One region of the Limnohabitans sp. 2KL-27 genome, then DNA from elsewhere that is predicted to be linked to it. Evidence: predicted binding sites of a transcription regulator. Region 1 holds the regulator's gene; the other holds the start of a gene.
What was found. The regulator NrdR, encoded in region 1, represses ribonucleotide reductase genes. The targets are predictions, from matches to a motif close to CACNANATNTNGTG.
Positions count from the first base shown of each region.

Region 2: LHAB_RS06965 (ribonucleoside-diphosphate reductase subunit alpha) is a predicted target of NrdR. The motif match lies at 3,682-3,695, and genes of this name have one in related genera.

Region 1 is NZ_CXOP01000002.1:2,027,571-2,033,199, forward strand. Features, by position in the region: gene LHAB_RS12535 (transglycosylase SLT domain-containing protein) at 1-653, shown strand, start outside; ZMP/ZTP riboswitch at 693-866, shown strand; gene glyA (serine hydroxymethyltransferase) at 921-2,165, shown strand; gene nrdR (transcriptional regulator NrdR) at 2,178-2,627, shown strand; gene LHAB_RS12550 (GspH/FimT family pseudopilin) at 2,661-3,236, opposite strand; gene LHAB_RS12555 (type IV pilin protein) at 3,303-3,773, shown strand; gene LHAB_RS12560 (hypothetical protein) at 3,778-4,416, shown strand; gene LHAB_RS12565 (hypothetical protein) at 4,413-5,621, shown strand; gene LHAB_RS12570 (type IV pilus modification PilV family protein) at 5,618-5,629, shown strand, end outside.
Region 2 is NZ_CXOP01000002.1:866,466-872,094, forward strand. Features, by position in the region: gene LHAB_RS06960 (ribonucleotide-diphosphate reductase subunit beta) at 1-485, opposite strand, end outside; gene LHAB_RS06965 (ribonucleoside-diphosphate reductase subunit alpha) at 672-3,593, opposite strand; gene LHAB_RS06970 (hypothetical protein) at 3,774-3,971, shown strand; gene ampD (1,6-anhydro-N-acetylmuramyl-L-alanine amidase AmpD) at 4,019-4,618, opposite strand; gene LHAB_RS06980 (PP0621 family protein) at 4,620-4,856, opposite strand; gene LHAB_RS06985 (cytochrome C assembly family protein) at 4,853-5,629, opposite strand, start outside.

The DNA of each region.
Region 1 (5,629 bases):
TGGTGGTGATCGTGAGCCTGGGCTTTTTGGCTCGCCCCAGCCTGCAAACAGCCGCCAGCGACATGCTTTTGGGTTGGCTCGAAATCCGCCAGAGCGTCGCCTTGGAGCCACCTGTCGTGGGACACGCGGCCAACCGCTCAACCACACAAAGTTTGGACAATTTGACGCCAGACCAGGCGGCTGTGACCCTTTGGCTCAGCCGCAAATACCGCGTCTCCACCGAGCCCATGGGGGCCATGGTGGCCGAGGCCTGGCGCTTGGGCGAGCGCAGCCAACTGCCCCCCAGCCTGATCCTGGCCATCGTGGCGATTGAGTCCCGATTCAACCCGTTTGCCTCGGGCAGCCAAGGCACCGTGGGCCTGATGCAACTGGAAATCAAGGCCCATGCGGAAGTGCTGGGCCAGTTTGGCGGCCCCTTGTCGGCTTTCGATCCCCTGACCAATGTGCGCGTGGGGGTTCGGCATTTGCAAAGCCTGCTGCAGCAAAGCAGCACACTGGAAGAAGCTTTGGCGCTCTATGGCACGTCTTCAGGCCAAGCCCTGGAGAGCCAGTACGTGGACCGTGTCCGGGCAGAGCAAAGATTGCTGGAACAAGTCACTCAAGCACAAGGTAGCGCCGCTGTGCTCACCCAGAACGGACTGGCACGGCTTTGAGTGATCTGGGACCGAAAGGCCGCAGCGCTCGGCTACACTAGCAAGGTGCGCGACTGGCGATAGGAGCCCCTTCTTTTCCAAGACAAGGTGGGATCACTCTGACGTGGAGCGCGGTGGCCGCCTGGCCACCCCAGAACCACTGGGAAGCGCACAGCCCGGAGCTGGCCTTAGAGGCCCGCCACGGGTTTTCAGCCGTTCGCCTGGGCAGCCCTTGTTGGGAACTTTTCACAAGTTGCCCGGCGAGGTTCCATCATCTGAAGGACTGCCGTGTACCACCGCCAAATTCTGATTGAACAAACCGATCCCGAGCTGTTTGCCGCCATCCAGGCCGAGAACGCCCGCCAAGAACACCACATCGAGCTGATCGCGAGCGAAAATTACGCCTCGCCCGCCGTCATGGCCGCCCAAGGCAGCCAGCTGACCAACAAATACGCCGAAGGCTATCCGGGCAAGCGCTACTACGGTGGTTGCGAGCACGTGGACGTGGCCGAGCAACTGGCCATTGACCGCATCAAGCAAATCTTTGGCGCAGAAGCAGCCAACGTGCAGCCGCACTGCGGCGCGTCCGCCAACGAAGCCGTGTTCCTGGCTTTCCTGAAACCCGGAGACACCATCATGGGCATGAGCCTGGCCGAAGGCGGCCACCTGACCCACGGCATGCCCCTGAACATGTCGGGCAAGTGGTTCAACGTGGTCTCCTACGGCTTGGACAAGAACGAAGCCATCGACTACGACGCGATGGAAGCCAAAGCCCGCGAAACCAAACCCAAGTTGATCATCGCCGGCGCATCGGCCTATTCGCTGCACATCGACTTTGCCCGCTTTGCCAAAGTGGCCAAAGAAGTCGGTGCCATCTTTTTGGTGGACATGGCCCACTACGCGGGTCTGATTGCTGCTGGCGTCTACCCCAACCCCGTGCCCCACGCGGATGTGGTGACCTCGACCACCCACAAGAGCCTGCGCGGCCCCCGTGGCGGCATCATCTTGATGAAGGCCGAGCACGAAAAAGCCATCAACAGCGCCATCTTCCCCGGCCTGCAAGGCGGCCCGCTGATGCATGTGATTGCGGCCAAGGCCGTGGCTTTCAAAGAAGCGCTGCAGCCCGAATTCAAGGCCTACCAAGCCCAAGTGATCAAGAATGCTCAAATCATCGCCGAGACCTTGACCGCTCGCGGCCTGCGCATCGTGAGTGGCGGCACCCAGAGCCACGTCATGTTGGTGGACCTGCGTGCCAAGGGCATCACCGGCAAGGTGGCCGAAGCCGCGTTGGGCAATGCCCACATGACCATCAACAAGAACGCGATCCCGAACGACCCTGAAAAGCCATTCGTCACCAGCGGCGTGCGCATCGGCACCCCGGCAATGACGACACGGGGCTTTAAGGACGAAGAAGCCCGCGCCACGGCGCACCTGATTGCGGATGTGCTGGACAACCCGCTGGACGAAGCCAACCTGGCCACTGTGCGCGCCAAGGTGCATGCGCTGACCAGTCGCTTCCCGGTCTACGGCTGATCGGCGCGCGCGATGAAATGCCCGTTTTGCGGCCACCTCGAAACCCAGGTGGTCGAGACACGTCTGGCCGAGGACGGGGATTTCATCCGGCGACGCCGCCAATGTGGGGCCTGTGAAAAGCGCTTCACCACTTACGAAAAGCCTGAAGTCAATTTCCCGGCCATCGTCAAAAAGGATGGCCGGCGCATCGATTACCAGCGCGACAAACTGCGCGGCAGCCTGAATCTGGCCTTGCGCAAACGGCCCGTCAGCACCGAACAGGTGGACAGCGCCATCGAGCGCATCGAAGAAAAACTTTTGAACCTGGGCATCCGCGAGGTGGCTTCTCACCGCATCGGCGAATTGGTCATGCGCGAGCTCAAAAAGCTCGACAAAGTGGCGTATGTGCGCTTTGCCAGCGTGTACCGCAACTTTGAAGACATCGACGAATTCAAGACCTTGGTGGACGAGGTCCAAAGCTGAGGGTGCTCGGGGCGATGGGCCCGAGCCTGGACTTCAAGGGCATTCCTGCGGTGTGTAGCTGGCCATCCTAGGCTTGCCCAAAGCGTTGCTGACCACCTGCCAGCCGACCGAAGATGAAGCCCGGCAAAAGCGCCAGGTCCCGGCCATGAACGCACCATTGGCGGTCGCACTGCGCCCCTCTGGCCCATAGGAAAAGTAAGTTTTCAAAGTGCTGGTCGCGGTCAGTCTCAGGCCCGGCGGCAAGGCGGCGTGCGTCTCGATCAGCGCCTCACCGGCATCTTGCAGGCCGTTGTCGTTTCCATCTACAAACACCAGCCAGCCTTGTTGCCATTGGCCGTTGGCGTCACAGCCACCCCCACTGGCCTGAGCGCACAAGCTGATGCGCTGCTGGCGGCGCAAGGCCTCCGAGCGCGCGAGCACCAGGCTGTTCAGCAATCCCTCGGCTTGGGCTTGCAGTTGGTGCCTGGCCCGCAAATCCGACATGGCGGGCGCGCCCATGCCCACCAAAATGCCCAGCAAAACCAACACCACCAAGGCCTCGATCAAGGTAAAGCCTTGGGCGTGGGCGCTTGGCTGTGCCTTGACGGGGTTTGAAGAGGGATGACGCATGGTGGGTTGCACTGTACAAGATGAATACATAAGGCCACAATAAAAACAAACAACAGGAGAGCATTCATGCCCGTGGCCCTCAGGGGTATGGCCCCGCCCCAACGCCACCCCCTCCCAAACAGCCGAGGTTGGACTTTGGCCGAACTGCTGGCCGTGGTGGCCTTGATGGGGCTGCTCGGGGCCCTGGCCCTGCCCACTTACCAACAGCAGCAGCGCCAGGCCCGCCGCAGCGATGGGCAAGCGGCGCTGCTGCAACTGCAAATGGACCAAGCCCGCTGGCGCAGCCAGCACGACAGCCACGCCGACAACCTGAGTGACCTCGGCTGGGCCAGCGATCGCTCACCCTTGGGGCACTACCAGATCACCTTGACCGAAGCCAGCGCCGAAGGCTATGCGGCCCAAGCCATCCCCTTGAACAGCCAGGCCTCAGACCGGGACTGCACGCCTTTGCGCCTGAGCTGGCAAGGCAGCGCCACCGCGCTGTTGGGCGCTGGCGAACACCTGGACAGCGATCCCCACCGCTGCTGGCGGCGGTGACCACATGGCAGACGAGCACATGACAGGCGCGCATGAACGGGGGGAAACCTTGATGGGCCTGCTGGTGGGCTTGTCGGTCGGGTGGGTCGTGCTGGCGGCTGGCAGCGCCTTGCTCTCCACCCACCTGCGTGGCCACCGCATGGCCTTGCACGACAGCCATCTGCACCACGACCTGCGCTCGGCCATGGACTGGATGGCCCGGGAGCTGCGCAAAGCCCATTACAGCGCCGGCGCCTGGGCAAGCCGTTCACCTGCGGCCTGCAAAGACGCGTTTTGCGATGGCCCGGAAGACTTCAGCATCAAGGGCAAGCAGATCGAGTTCAGCCACGACCGCAACCACAACGGCGAGCAAGACAAGAACGAATGCATGGGGTTTCGGCTGAGTGGCAAGGCGCTGCAAACCAAAAGGTCCTGCAGCGCCAGCGGTGATTGGCTGGCCATCACCGACAACGCCAACCTGCAGATCACCGATTTGCGCTGGCAACTGCGCTGTGAGCAGCGCCAAGGCTGGCTGCACCGCAGCGTTGAAATGGCCTTGACGGCGCAATGGCCCAACGACCCCTCGCGGCAGGTCAGCCTGACGCACACCGTGCATTTGCGCAACGACTTGCCGGCCAGCCAACAGGCGCTGTTTTGCCCATGACACGCCATCGCGCCTTCAAACAAAGCGGCGCCATCACTTTGCTGGTGGCCATCGCTTTGGTGATCCTGGCCAGCTTGACCAGCTTTTACAGCATACGCAGCGTGTTGGTGGACCAATTGGCCAGCCAGAACCACGCCCGCGCCAAGCAAGCGCAGTTGGCGGCTGAAGCGGCTTTGGCCCATGCACAGGCCATGCTGCTGACCACGCCCATCCAGGATCTGTTGAATCACCCAACCCCCTGCCCCAAAGGCTTGATCGGCCTGCAGTGGCAATGCAGTGCATTGGGGCTGATGCCACACCCGGCCCTGCCGCAAGCGCAGCTGAGCGCCATCGCCGCGCGCGACCTGCTCACGTCGCCGCATGTGCTCACACTGCACGCCAGCGCCAACATGGCCGGACAGCACAGCCAGGCCTTGGTGCGAGAGAGCCTGTTCGCGCCCACCGTGGCCCCAGCGCCCACCCTGGCAGCGCCCGCGGCGCTCGTGCTCAATGGCTGCGTCAGCGAAAGCGCAGCCGCCAAGCTGCGGGTCTGTCCGCTAAACAGCCAAGGCCCTGCCTGCGCCAACAGCGTCAAAGGCCCTGCGGTGCTCAGTCATTGGGCAGCGGACACCGACGGCAATGGCAGCCTCTCCAGCGCCGAAAAAAATGCCTGCCTGGCCCTGAGCGCCGCCAGCTTGCCCGGTGGAGGCAGCCAAAACGGACCTGACACCGCCAGTCCCCGCAGCCCCTGCACACGCGCCGCTTGGCGCAGTGTGTTGGGTGACATCACCGACGCACAACTGCAAGCCTGGTCCTCAGCCCAAGAACGCAATGGCCTGACCGCGCGCAGCACCCCTGCGCGCACCATTTACTGGATTGACAGTCCCGCCGACTGGCAAGACAACGTGGGCTCGGTGGACAACCCGGCTCTGCTGGTGTTTTCAGCCCAGGCCTGTGCCCAGCGCTGTCCGCGCATCGGCGTGGGTGTGCGCATTCACGGCAGTGTCCTGATCGATTCGGGCTGCAACGACGACAAAATGCGCGGCTGGCAGGCCGGGACCATCGAAGGCCAGCTGGTGGTGGAGTCGGGCCTGCCCGAATGGCGATCGGGCACCGTGCTGGCGCGGCCCGAAGGGCGCAACGCCTACATCCTCAACTGGCCGCAGGGCATCGATGCCACACGCCTGCAGCGCATTCAAGGCAGCTGGAGCGAGGGCGCGCCATGACCCGCACC
Region 2 (5,629 bases), 1.2 Mb from region 1:
GATTTGACTTCGTTGTAGGCGTTGAAAATCTCACTCTCATCCAAGCCCAACGACTCTGTGATGTATTGGTAAGCGTGGGTGTGGATCGCTTCTTCAAAGGCTTGGCGCAACAGGAACTGGCGGCATTCGGGGGCCGTGATGTGGCGGTAAGTGCCCAGGGTGATGTTGTTGGCCGCCAAAGAGTCTGCGGTCACAAAGAACCCCAGGTTGCGCTTGACCATGCGACGCTCGTCTTCGGTCAGACCGTTGGGGTCTTTCCACAGGGCGATGTCGCGGTTCATGTTGACTTCTTGCGGCATCCAATGGTTGGCGCAGGTGGCCAGGTATTTCTCCCAAGCCCATTTGTATTTGAAAGGCACCAACTGGTTGACGTCGGTCTGGCCGTTGATGATGCGTTTGTCGGCCGCAGTCATGCGGCGAGGGCTGGCTGTTGGAGATGCAGCAGCAGACGCTGAGCCTGCATCAGCGCCGGAGAATGAGGGCATCGCAGTCGGCGATGCAGGTTTGACTTGTTCGTCCCAGGACAACATAAAAAATTCCAGTTCTCAAATTATGAAAGCAAGCGCACAAAAATCAAAGAAGCGATTCACTTTTTCGATGTGCACGACCGTGAAGTGTTGTTCAATTGCATCGCACTTGGCTTGTCACAGCAAAGTGCAATGCTTTTCAAATCACTGACAGGCTTCACAACCAGGGTCGTCGATCGCGCAAAACTTGACGTCGGTGGCGGGTGACGTATTCATTGCTGCTTGCGCGGCGGCTGCAGCGGCGTCCATGGCACTTGTGCCACTGGCGGGAGAACCCGAGGAAGACACCGCGTTGTGTGAGCCGGAATTCACCGTGGATTTCTCAACTTGCGTAGCGCTGGATGTGCGCAAGTAGTAAGTGGTTTTCAGGCCACGCAACCAAGCGAGCTTGTAAGTGTCATCGAGCTTTTTGCCCGACGCACCAGCCATGTAAATGTTGAGCGACTGGGCTTGGTCAATCCATTTTTGACGACGCGCTGCAGCTTCCACCAGCCACGTGGTTTCAACCTCAAACGCGGTGGCGTAGAGCGCTTTGATTTCTTGTGGCACGCGGTCGATGGGGCGCAGCGAGCCGTCGAAGTGCTTCAGGTCCATGACCATGACGTCGTCCCACAGGCCCAAGCGCTTCAAGTCACGCACCAAGTAGCCGTTGATCACGGTGAACTCACCAGAGAGGTTGGACTTGACCGAGAGATTGCCAAAGCAAGGCTCGATCGAGGCATCGACGCCAATGATGTTGGAAATCGTGGCGGTGGGGGCAATGGCGACACAGTTGGAGTTGCGCATGCCGTCAGCAGCAATTTTTTGGCGCAGCGTATCCCAATCGAGCGTGGATGAACGGTCGACTTCGACATAGCCGCCGCGTTCGCGCTCCAGCAGGTTCAGCGTGTCCAGAGGCAAGATGCCCTGATCCCACAGCGAGCCTTTGTAGGTGGCGTATTGACCACGCTCTTTGGCCAGTTCGGTCGAAGCCCAATAGGCGTAATAGCAAATCGCTTCCATGGACTGGTCGGCAAATTCCACCGCCGCTTGGGAAGCGTAGGGGACGCGCATTTCGTACAGCGAATCCTGAAAGCCCATCAAGCCCAGACCAACAGGACGGTGGCGCATGTTGGAGTCACGGGCTTTCTTGACGGCGTAGTAATTGATGTCGATCACGTTGTCCAGCATGCGCATGGCGATCGTGATGGTCTTTTTCAATTTGTCGTGGTCAATGACTTTCCCGTCGGCGCTGTCTTTGAGGTGGCGCGACAAGTTGACCGAGCCGAGGTTGCAGACCGCGGTTTCGGTGTCGCTGGTGTTGAGCGTGATCTCGGTGCACAGGTTGGACGAGTGAACCACGCCGACGTGCTGCTGCGGCGAGCGCACGTTGCAAGGGTCCTTGAAAGTGATCCAGGGGTGGCCGGTTTCAAACAGCATCGACAGCATCTTGCGCCACAGGTCGGTGGCGGGCAAGGTCTTGCTGGGCTTGATTTCGCCGCGTGCGGCTTTTTGTTCGTAAGCCACGTAGGCTTTTTCAAAGGCCAAGCCAAACAGATCGTGCAAATCGGGCACGTCCGATGGCGAGAACAGGGTCCAGCTGCCCTTTTCCATCACGCGGCGCATGAACAGATCGGGAATCCAGTTGGCCGTGTTCATGTCATGGGTGCGGCGGCGGTCATCGCCAGTGTTCTTGCGCAGTTCCAGGAATTCTTCGATGTCCAGGTGCCAGGTTTCCAAATAGGTGCAGACGGCACCCTTGCGCTTGCCGCCCTGATTGACTGCTACGGCTGTGTCGTTGACCACTTTCAGGAAAGGCACCACGCCTTGCGATTCGCCGTTGGTGCCCTTGATGTGCGAGCCCATGGCACGTACGCGTGTCCAGTCGTTGCCCAGGCCGCCCGCAAACTTGGACAGCAGAGCGTTTTCTTTGATCGACTCGTAAATGCCGTCCAGATCGTCGGGCACGGTGGTCAGGTAGCAGCTGGAGAGTTGCGAACGCAAAGTGCCGCTGTTGAACAGCGTGGGTGTGGAAGACATGAAGTCGAACGAGGACAGGATCTCGTAAAACTCGATGGCACGGGCTTCGCGGTTGATTTCGTTGAGCGACAAGCCCATGGCCACGCGCATGAAGAAGGCCTGAGGCATCTCGATGCGGGTCTTGCGCACGTGCAGGAAGTAGCGGTCATACAGAGTTTGCAGGCCCAGGTAATCAAACTGCAGATCGCGCTCGGGCTTGAGCGCTGCGGCCAGTTGCTTGAGGTCGAACTGGAGCAGTTTCTCATCCAGCAGGTCGTTGTCCACGCCCTTTTTGATGAATTGCGGGAAGTAGTTGATGTACTCCTCGGCCATCTGGTCTTGCGTCACTTCCTTGCCCAGGATTTCTTTGGCGATGGTGTGCATCAGCAGACGGGCAGTGACGTAGGTGTAGTCCGGGTCTTTCTCGATCAGGGTGCGTGATGCGAGGATGGATGCTTTGTAGACCTCTTCCATGGGCACGCCGTCATACAGGTTGCGCATGGTTTCAGCCACGATGGGCTCGGGGCTCACATCCTTGCCCAAGCCTGCGCAGGCATTGATCATCAGCGTTTTGAGGTAATCCAGGTCCAGTGCGACGCGTTGACCGCCATCGATCACGTGCAGACGTGGCTCGGCAGGTGTGGGCGCCACTTGCTGTTGTTGCGCACGCTCTTGGGTGCGACGCTCACGGTAAAGCACATAGGCGCGTGCAACTTCGTGGTTGCTGCTGCGCATCAGGCCCAGCTCGACTTGGTCTTGGACGTCTTCGATGTGGAAGGTGCCGCCCCCGGGACGTGAACGGACCAAAGCGCGAACCACGTTTTGGGTCAATTCTTCGACCACTTCCCGCACGCTGGCAGACGCTGCGCCTTGGGTGCCGTGTACCGCCAAAAACGCTTTCATCAGGGCAACGGCGATCTTGTTCGGTTCAAAGGGCACCACGGCGCCATTGCGGCGAATGATCTGGTAATTGGCAAGTGCCTGCAAGCTGGGGAGGCTGCTTTGTCCAGCTTCAGGCTGGCGAATCAGGGCAGGTGATGGGGAGGCGATGTTCAGGGCTGATTGCATGGTTATTTCTTTGAATTTTGGTGATCTTGGGCTGTGAGACAAGACACTTGAACTGGCGTCTTGTTTAATTGTGAAAATTTGTAAGAGACACTATATCTGGTGTCTGCCATCTACACAAGCCACTACAGGTAGTGTACCGGCCTGTTTTATCAGTCAACTGGGAAGTGGGCCAAAAAATCCATGCGCCAGCGTTGGGGCTGCGATCTTTCACTTGCTGAAAAAAAGCCCGGGAAGGCCGGTTTTGACTGGTTTGCATGTGGCCGATTCAGGCCTGATGCGGCTTGCCAAGCAATTTTTGTTTTGAAAGCCTTGATTGACGCGATGCGCGTGATCGCAGTTGTCTCCCAAGTCCAAACCACCCGTCTCCTGGATGCTTGAGTTGGGGCCATGAAAATATATTTTTTGCCTTGGGCGGCGAGGACGGATCAGGGAAACACCTGAGGCGGAAAATCCAACAGTTGCTGCAAACGCAGCCATTGGAAGCCCGGGCCCGGATCCATTTTTCTGCCCGGCGCAATGTGTTCGTGCCCAGCCAGATGGGCGATGGGATAGTGGCGGCGGATATCCCCGCACAGTTGGGCCAGTTGTTGGTATTGCGCGTCTTCGAAGGTGTCGCCTTCCAGACCTTCAAGTTCAATACCGATCGAGTCGTCGTTGCAGTGGGGCCGGCCCCTGTATTGGGACTGTCCGGCATGCCATGCCCGGTCGTCGCAGCTGACAAATTGCCAAAGCGAGCCATCACGGCGGATGTAAAAGTGCGATGAGACTTCCAGCCCTCGGATGCTCTGGAAATAGGGATGGGCATCCCAATCGAGTTGGTTGGTGAACAGGCGCTGCACGCTGTCTCCGCCATATTGTCCGGGAGGCAGACTGATCGAGTGGATCACGATCAGGTCAATGCAGGCCCTTGCTGGCCGTGGCCCGAAATTGGGCGACCTCAGCCGTTGAGCATGTGCATGCCAGCCTTCTTGCCAAGTGGCAGGCGAGGTGTGGTCTGAATCAGGCACCCGCATGAATGCCATCATTTCAGATGGGGTTGCGGTCTTGCGCTGCAGTCCGATGCTCGGTGCTGCAGTAAAGCCCTTTTTGGCCTGACACCGCTTCTTCTTGCGGCAGATGAATCCCGCAATGGGCACAGGTGACCATTTCCGAGGGCGTCGGAGCCTTTGGGGTGGATGGCGGCTTGTCCTGTTTTGCCACTTTGCCGCGCTTGATCGCCCAGATGACCAACAAAACCACCAACAGCAAAAACAGATATTTCATCCCATGCGCCCCAGCAAGACTTCCATGACAAATCGGGAACCTGCATAAGACAGGAGCAACAAACTCGCGCCGATGTAGAGCACCCGCACGGCCCGGCGACCTCGCCAGCCCCATTGGCTGCGGCCCAAAAGCAAGACGGCAAATGTCAACCAGGACAGCATGGCAAAAATGGTTTTGTGGTCCCACCGCCAGCGGCCTTGTCCCTGTCCATAAAGCGCATCACCAAACAAAATGCCCGCCACCAAGGTGGCGGTCAGCAAAACAAAACCGGCCAGCACGAAACGGAAGGTCAGGCGCTCCAGCGTCAAGAGTGGCACGCCACTGCTCGCGTCATGGGCTTGCCGAATATCCCGTTCAGCGCGGGTCATCATCCAGGCGTGCGCCACGGCTGCACCAAACATGCCGTAAGCAGACAAACCCAAAGCCCAATGCAAGGGCAACCAAGCCGAAGCTTGCGCTGACAGGGGGGTGCCCGGGAAAAACCAGGCCAGAACGACGGCGATGGCCCCCAAACTGCCCATGGCCCAGCGGGCTTTGAATTTGGGGAAAAACTGACTCTCTAATATATAAGCGCTCACCACCAGCCAAGCGGTCACCGAAATCGCTGGTGCAAAGCCGAAGTGGACAGGGCCGACCAGCAAGCTCAAGAGCGCTAGGGCATGCGCGGCCCAAGCGAGCCACAACAGGCGACGTGCTTGCGTGTGTGTCAGCCGCTCTCCCGCCAAGGCTGGCAGGCCATAGGCCAACGCCGCCAGCACGGTGGCGGGCAGCAT